2 regions of the Lysinibacillus sp. HST-98 genome follow, and region 1 is predicted to be linked to the other one. Evidence: riboswitches for the same ligand, from Rfam matches in the RefSeq annotation. Region 1 holds a riboswitch; the other holds the start of a gene.
What was found. Region 1 has a riboswitch for cyclic di-GMP ahead of JIN86_RS02240 (amidase). Riboswitches for the same ligand answer to the same signal wherever they lie in the genome.

Region 1 (4,436 bases):
TTTATTTGAAAACCTTTGCTAAAAAGTTAACATTTTGTAGGTTGGAGCGGGAGGCTACTTGATTCCCGTGGGATAGCGAGACAGGCGAGCCCTGCACGAAGCGGCTCGGCGCTCGCCCACAGGAAAGCAAGTAGCCTGCAACGGAAACCATTTTCACCTTTCAAAAAATTCTATTGATGGTTTTGTTCTTTAACACTATGGGAAAGTCTGAGATTTTTCTCAGACTTTTTATTTTGGTAGTATTGTTCAATGATTTCAACTCTTCTGACGTTGTGCTAAAATAATACGTATACTATAACGTGGAAATACACGTAAACTAAGGGAGTTTTACAACATGACAAGTCGTTTAGTAGAAGAGTTTTTTGAGCTCGTACAAATTGATTCAGAAACAAAACATGAACAACTAATAGCACCAATTCTTGTAGATAAGTTGACTGCACTTGGATTTTCAGTGATTCAAGACGATGCACATACGCGTAATGGACATGGGGCAGGTAATATTATTGCCACATTAAAGGGCACATTGGATGTAGAGCCAATCTATTTCACTTCTCATATGGATACTGTTGTTCCAGGGAAAGGCATCAAACCGTCTTTACGTGAAGATGGCTATATCGTATCAGATGGTACAACCATTTTAGGTGCCGATGATAAAGCAGGTCTAGCTGCTCTATTTGAGATGGTCAAACGTTTGAAAGAGCAAAATATTGCACATGGCGATATTGAATTTATTATTACGGCTGGTGAAGAAAGTGGCCTTGTTGGCGCTAAAGAGTTAGATCCAGCGAACATTAAAGCAAAATATGGATTTGCGGTTGATAGCGATGGCAAAGTTGGTGGTATCGTGACAGCAGCACCATTCCAAGCGAAAATTTTCACAAAGATTATTGGAAAAACGGCACATGCAGGAGTTGCTCCTGAAAAGGGTATTTCGGCCATAACAGTCGCATCAAAATGCATTGCTCAAATGAAACTAGGTCGTTTAGACGAAGAAACGACTGCAAATATTGGGCGTTTTGAAGGTGGACAAGCGACGAATATTGTTTGTGACGAAGTGACAATCCTTGCAGAAGCACGCTCTATAGACAAAGCTAAATTGGATGCGCAAACAAAGCATATGCAAGATACGTTTGAACAAGTATCTGCTTCGTTAGGCGCACGTGCAGAGGTAGAAGTGAAGCTAATGTATCCAGGCTTCCGTGTAACGGAATCTGATAAAGTAGTTCAGGTAGCTATGGCTGCTGCACGCAATGTTGATCGTACACCGACACTAGGCATTTCTGGTGGAGGCTCAGATGCAAACGTTATCGCAGGTTTTGGCATTCCTACAGTTAATTTATCTGTTGGATACGAGGATATCCATACAACGAATGAAAAAATACCAGTAGAAGAGCTTGAAAAATTAGCAGATTTGCTAGTAGAAATCGTCAAAGAATCGGCAAAAAACTAACAGTCGAATAAGGATGTGACCCTATGGAAAGTGTCAAAGCAGTCGTTTTTGCTTGTGGGACAGAGGAGTATGCTGTGCCTGTGGAGCAAGCGATTTCAATTGAAAAATTAGAGCAAGTAACACCTATTCCTCATTTACCTAACTATCTTCTAGGCTTTACAAGAATTCGCGGTGAGCTTGTACCTGTTCTTGATTTTGAACGCATACTGTACAATCGTTCATCGAATACAGCAACCGCACGTATCATTGTGTTGAATACTGATGTGGTTAATTATGGATTACTTGTTACAGAAGCACGAGAAATTCTTGATTTCGATGAATCAGTACTTCAGCAATTGGGTCTAGTCAATTATAGTAAAACGCGTTATTTTACAGCGGTAGCTAATCTTGAAAATCGTATGATAACATATGTTGATCCAAAAATACTGGTTAATTCATTAGAGGGCATTAGGGAAATTATCAATTATTTACACAAAATGCTTGAAAATGAAAAGGAAAACGTAGAGGCATAAGTACTCTACGTTTTTTTATGTTTGAATAGTAAATTTAACCTGTATTTTGTCGTTTTTACCTGATCATACATGTGACAATTATGCATTATACCTACAGACAAACCATTGCTAACCGCGTATGATAATGATTAAGAAAAAACTGAAAAAGGCAAACTTCATCGAAAGGGAGGGGCGCCAAGCTATGAGTCAAAACACTATAATTTAGTGCATGATTGTCAGGTTGCCAGGTTCTGTTCTAGGAGCCGTGGCGAGTAGAATGGAGTTAGTTCGTATGAAGAGACAATTAAAAGTATGGACCGCACTAATCGTCATTATGATTAGTTCATTAGCTTTATCAAGTGGAAAGGTTGATGCAATGGCTATACAGGGAAAGGCTACGTGGCTGTGGGATACATCCCTTATCATGGATGATCAAGAAAAAATATTATTATTTTTAGAACATAATGATGTCAATAAAGTTTATCTGCAAATCGATCAAGGCATAGCGAGCGATAACTATAAGCATTTTATTAGTAGCGCTTTTGACAAAGGTATACGCATTTATGCATTGGATGGTGCTGCAAGCTGGGTTTCAGCTGAGGGTAGTCGAAGCCAAGAAAAATTGTTTAATTGGTTACATACATATAATGAGAATTCAACTGAATCTGAGCGATTTTCTGGGGTTCACCTTGATGTAGAACCTTATTTAAATAGTGGATGGAGCTTACATCAAGCACAAACGATAGAATCCTATCAAACACTAATAATGAAAGCAAGTGAGAAAGCAAGTCAGTTACAACTTACTTTAGAAGTAGATATGCCATTTTGGTTTGATGAAGTTCAGTATTATAATGCATTTGGAAAAGGGTTATTAGCTGATTGGGTCATTGACCATGTGGATAGTGTGACGATCATGGCCTATCGTGATGCTGCAAAAGATATTATCTCTATTGTAGAACATGAAATCGCTTATGCTTCCACTGTGAACAAATCAATTGTAATTGGTGTAGAAACAGGCGCTTCAGAGGAAGGGGAAAATATTACTTTTTATGATAATGGAGAAGCCTTTATGAATGAACAGCTTATACTTGTTCAGCAACATTTTTCAAATAATGATGCTTTTCATGGAGTAGCCATTCATTATGTGGAGAATTGGATGACCATGCGTCCATAAAAAAAGTCCTTCCAGTGTTAAACTGGAAGGGCTTTTCTATTGGTATTAGGACAGTCGACCACTGTAGTCCTCGAATTTAAATTCTCGAATGACTTTAATACCTTCTTCATCATTATAAGAAACGATAGATGGTAGGTTGACACCGTTAAACATATGGTTTTTAACCATTGAATAATGAGCCATATCTGTGAATACAAGACGATCACCTGGTTTTAATGGCTGTTCAAACGAATAATCGCCAATCACATCACCAGCTAGACATGTTAGCCCGCCTAAGCGATATGTGTGTGCTAATTCATTTGCTTGTCCAGAACCAATAATCATTGGACGGTAAGGCATTTCAAGTACATCAGGCATGTGACATGTTGCTGATGTATCTAAAATAGCAAGATCCATTCCATTTTCTTGAATATCTAGCACTGTTGCTACTAAATAGCCTGTATTAAGGGCTACTGCTTCACCTGGCTCAAGATAAACAAGCAGGTTATACTTCTCTTGAATATAATTAATGATGTTCACAAGTTTTTCTACATCATAATCATCACGTGTAATATGGTGACCGCCACCGAAGTTTAACCATTTCATTTGGTGTAAAACATCACCAAATTTTTCCTCAACTACTTGAATAATACGCTCTAATGTATCCGAATTTTGTTCACACATCGCATGGAAGTGTAAGCCATCGATACCGTCAAGCTGTGATTTATCAAAGTTAGCCAATGTTGTACCAAGGCGAGAGTTTGTGTAGCAAGGATCGTAAAGGGCTGTTTCAATTTCAGAGTATTCAGGATTCACGCGAATACCACATTCAATTGTTTTACCAGCAGATTTCACTTTATCCTTGAACTGAGCCCATTGGTTAAATGAGTTAAATACGATGTGATCCACATAGCCTAGAAGCTCGTCCATTTCATGCTCAATATAAGCAGGTGCATAAACGTGAACTTCTTTGCCCATTTTTTCATAGCCAAGACGTGCCTCATGCAGTGAGCTAGCTGTAATGCCTGCTAAATATTCCCCTACTAGTGGGAATGTTGAATGCATAGAGAAGCCTTTAAGGGCTAATAAAATGCGGCAGCCTGTTCGATCTTGAATTGATTTTAAAAGCTCAAGATTCTTTATTAATAATCGCTCATCCACTACATAAGAAGGGGATGGAACTTTTGAAAAATCAATTGGTTTCATCGGCTTATTTCCTTTGCATCTAAATCAAGGTCTAATAATTCTGGGTTATGGCTTTCTTGCCATGGTAGACCCCATTTATTTAGTGCATCCATGAATGGATCTGGATTGAAATCTTCCACATTCCATACACCTGGTT
Region 2 (4,436 bases), on a different contig from region 1:
TCAAATTGCAGGCTATAATGGTCTGATGATTTGGCTACCTTCGATGTTACAGAAATCGCAAGGTTTATCGGTTTCAAGCTCAGCATTGTGGACAATTAGTACCGCAGTTGGCATGATCATTGGAATGCTGACGTTTGGTAGATTTATGGATCGTTTTGGTGCAAAGCGAACATTCGGGATCTTTTTAGTAGCCTCTGCAGGTGCTGTATTCTTTTACTCGTTTGCAACAGGTGCAGTAGCGATATTAGTAGGCGGTGCGGTTGTAGGATTCTTCTCTAATGGAATGTTCGCAGGGTATGGTGCATTAATTAGTAGCTTTTATCCAGTACAAATTCGCAGTACAGCAACAAACACCATTTTTAACTTTGGACGAGCTATAGGTGGGTTTTCACCAATCTTTGTAGGCTTTATTTTACAAAGCTACGATATGACCGTCGTGATGATTTACTTAGCAGCGCTGTATTGTATTTCCTTTATCGTTATGCTAACGCTAAAGAGCTCAGGGAAGGAATTGCAAACAGCATAATTTTATAGAGCACGAAAGAACGAATTCCAATTATGTAAATGGGATTCGTTCTTTTCTTTTTAGTATTTAATTATAATAAACCTTTTGAACGTTTTTCAGCGATTTCAACAAGGCGCTTTGTAATCTCTCCTCCAACGGAACCATTTGCGCGAGAAGATGCTTCTGGCCCAAGCTGAACGCCAAACTCTTGTGCAATTTCATATTTCATTTGATTGACTGCCTCATGTACACCAGGTACTAGAAGTTTATTTGAACTGCGGTTATTGTTAGCCATTGTTCTCACCTCCTTGACCTTAGAATGGTTGCGATTAAACTTTTCATACATTTAAAAAGTAGGAAATGCACACGCTATTTGCTAACAACAACAACTTGTGGAAAGCTAGCAATAATCAGCAAACTCTCTGTTATAATTAAGCCTGGCTCTTTACTATATAAGGTTAATTAAAGGAGGAACATATAATGACGAATAATGATATCTTAATTCGTTTACGCTATGCGTTCGATATAAAAAATGTAGATATGGTAGAAATTTTCAAACTTGGTGGCATGGATTATACAAAGGAAGAAGTATTAAATATGCTAATTAAGATTAATGATGAGGAAGAAGCACCAGAAGAATACATCAAATGTAATAATAAAATGTTAGAGGCATTTTTAAATGGATTAATTACTTATAAACGCGGGCCTCAGAAACCAAGGGAAGGACAGGCTGTTGGACCGTTACCTGTGTCAGGTAAAGAAAGCCCAAATAATATGCTACTAAAGAAAGTAAAAATTGCTTTAGCTTTAACAACTGAGGAGATGCTTGAAATTTTATATGACGGCGGCATTAAAGTAACAAAAGGTGAATTAGGTGCTATTTTAAGAAATCCAAGTCATCGTAATTATAAAGAGTGTGGCGATTCATTCGTACGAAATTTTTTAAGGGGCTTAACATATAAATATAGAGCATAATGCACAATGGATATCAATCATAAAGTGCCATTTTTTTCTTTAAAACTCGTTGACAATTTGTGACGAAATTGTGTACAATAAATTTATCACAAAATGTTCACAAAAAAGATGAAAAATGTTCACAGACAAAGGGGTGCTTGTATGATTTATTTTGACATCTTATTAGTAGCTATTGCATGTATTACAATGCCTTTTATTGTTGCAGTTATGTTAGATATTTTTTATGCAGAACGAAAAAAAGTGCGCTTTTCATTACGTCGTACTTCCGTATGGTATATCGCTATGTTTGCGTTATCCTTCATACCATCCGTATTACTTGTCACACAAAATGTATAATTTATTCAAACACTTAGGGGTAAGTGAAATGAAAGTTGACAGCTACAACGCTAATTGAGGTTGTAGCTGTTTTAGTTTGTTCAATAGTGAAGAAAACCTTCATAATTAAGTAATTTATATAATTATTAATGAAGGAACAGCTAGTATAAAATATGTGCGTTTTAACTAGTGAGCATTGACTACTTTTACCTACTGTGTTAATTTTGGTAGGGAAATATAGGCAAATTTACTGAAAAGTAGAGACGCAAAGCTACAGGTCTAAGGCAATAAATGCTATGACGGCTGGGTTGCAAAAGAGTGCTAGTTGTATCATTCTCATTCTAGTTTTTGTTCTTTTATGCCTATTTCTTTTGAAATAGGCTATTTTTTTGCAAGTAAAGTTCAAAGGAGGAAAAGGGGAAATGAAGTTGTTAAAAAACACATCATTAAAAAATAAGCTTTTACTAACAGTCTCTATCGTTGTATTACTGCTTATCGCTATTATTACGACGCAAAGTATAAGTGAATTGAATAATCGGATGAATGTGGATTTAGAGCAAGAATTAAAAAGTGTTGGTTTATTAACAGCTATGAACTTAGACAGTGATGAAGTAAAAGATTTGCTGTCCGAAAAAGGGGAAACAAACGCAAAGTTTACAAAGATCCAAAAGCAACTTGATATGATTCAGGACCAGCAAGGTATTATGAGCTGGAGTTATATTTGGGATGTGAAGGATGAGGGTGGCGTCAATCCAATTGGCTATACCTCTAATCTAAATGAAGTATATGAAGCTGGTGAAATTTTTACTGATTTAGCGGATGAACATGTAGAAACAGCAAAATTAGCTATTGAAAATAATAGTACAGAGGTAACTGCTATTTTCGAGGATCCTTTTGGTTCTTGGAGAACGGTTTTTAGTCCTATTAAAGATGATAATGGTCAACAAATTGCCCTATTAGGGATTGATTACTCCGCTGATTACATCAATACGATTATTAAAACAAGTGTCATTAAGCAAATTGTCATTGCCATTATCGGCATTTTAATTTTATTAGTTTTAGTTTACATAATTATAGATCGACTATTAAAGCCACTGAAAAAAGTAGTGAACGTTGCCAATCAAGTGGCAAATGGTGAATTAATAGATGTGGATTTAGAGACATCGAAGGATGAAATTGGTAAATTATCTGAATCCATTCGTACAATGGTGGCTAATTTGCAACATATTATTTTAAACATACGCAATACATCCAATCACGTCTCTTCAGCAGCCAATCAATTAACGGTACATGCTGGTGAAACTTATAACAGCTCAACAAATATTGCACTAGACATGAATCAAATTACACAAAATGCTGAGGCCTCGATGACGATGACAGAGGAAACTGCTGCTGCTATGGAAGAAACTGCATCAGGTATTCAGCAAATTGCTGACTCTGCAAATGTAGCTGCGGAATCCTCTATTTCAGCATCACAGGCTTCTGAACGAGGCAATGAAGTTGTCCAACAAGTTATTGCTCAAATGGAGTTAATTAATGATTCTGTTGAGCAAATAGGGACAACCATTAATGGTCTACATATTAATACGAAAAAAATAAGTGAAATTGTTAGCTTAATTACTGCTATTGCCGATCAAACAAATCTATTAGCATTAAATGCTGCCATCGAAGCGGCACGAGCAGGCGAACATGGTAAAGGCTTTGCCGTTGTTGCGGATGAGGTGAGACGCCTAGCTGAACAATCCTCTCAATCAGCAACAGAAATTTACAATTTAATTAGTTCTATTCAGTCTGATTCAAACGCTTCTATCACGGTTATGGAAAAAGGCAAAGAGGATGTTAAGGTAGGGATGGCATTTACTAATGAAGTAGGCGAAATCTTTAAAGAAATTCTTACTTCCTCAGAAGAAGTCGCTAGCCAAATACGTGAAATTTCCGCTGCTTCACAACAAATTTCTGCATCCTCAGAAGAAGTGGCGGCATCTGTAAATAATATTAAACAATCTGCAGAGCAGTCAGCAGAGTTCTCTTCAAATGTCTCGAAATCTACACAAGAGCAATTATCTACCATGCAGGAAGTAAAGGATGCCTCTTCATCACTGGGCAAAACAGCAGAAGAGTTGCAAGGTCTTGTGGCAAAATTCAAATTGGAGAATAATCATAATGGACATTAATTTTACAGGGAAAAATGTTTTAATTACAGGTTCTAGTAAAGGAATCGGTAAAGCCATTGCATTAGGCTTTGCACAACATGGAGCCAATATTTTAATTAATTATATTGGGGATGAGCAAGAGGCAGAAGCTGTACGTGCAGAAGCGGAAAAGTTTGGTGGGAAAGCTTTAATATTCCATGCTGATGTTTCTAATTCACAAGAAGTACAGGCGATGCATCAATTTATGGACGAGCATCTCGGGGAACTTGATATTCTTGTAAATAACGCTGGATTTGCACAGGGTTCCAGCATTACAGAATTAACGGATGAGCAGTGGGATCGTATGATTAGAGTTCACTTATATGGCTGTTTCTATAATTGCCGTGAAGCAGCTAAAAGAATGAAGGAACGTAATACAGGAAAAATCATCAATATTTCATCTGATATTGGTAGCTTGGGTTGTGAAGAATTCACGCATTATTCAGCTG

Region 2: it holds a riboswitch for cyclic di-GMP, as region 1 does, so the genes downstream of both, JIN86_RS20755 (methyl-accepting chemotaxis protein) here and JIN86_RS02240 (amidase) in region 1, are expected to answer to the same signal.

The regions. Positions count from the first base shown of each region.
Region 1 is NZ_JAENHX010000001.1:437,914-442,349, reverse strand. It holds gene JIN86_RS02250 (M20/M25/M40 family metallo-hydrolase) at 335-1,450, shown strand; gene JIN86_RS02245 (chemotaxis protein CheW) at 1,474-1,962, shown strand; cyclic di-GMP riboswitch class I at 2,100-2,190, shown strand; gene JIN86_RS02240 (amidase) at 2,234-3,115, shown strand; gene nspC (carboxynorspermidine decarboxylase) at 3,161-4,300, opposite strand; gene JIN86_RS02230 (saccharopine dehydrogenase family protein) at 4,297-4,436, opposite strand, start outside.
Region 2 is NZ_JAENHX010000012.1:42,962-47,397, forward strand. It holds gene JIN86_RS20735 (MFS transporter) at 1-526, shown strand, start outside; gene JIN86_RS20740 (alpha/beta-type small acid-soluble spore protein) at 597-800, opposite strand; gene JIN86_RS20745 (YehS family protein) at 986-1,480, shown strand; gene JIN86_RS20750 (hypothetical protein) at 1,622-1,816, shown strand; cyclic di-GMP riboswitch class I at 2,026-2,111, shown strand; gene JIN86_RS20755 (methyl-accepting chemotaxis protein) at 2,218-3,969, shown strand; gene JIN86_RS20760 (SDR family NAD(P)-dependent oxidoreductase) at 3,959-4,436, shown strand, end outside.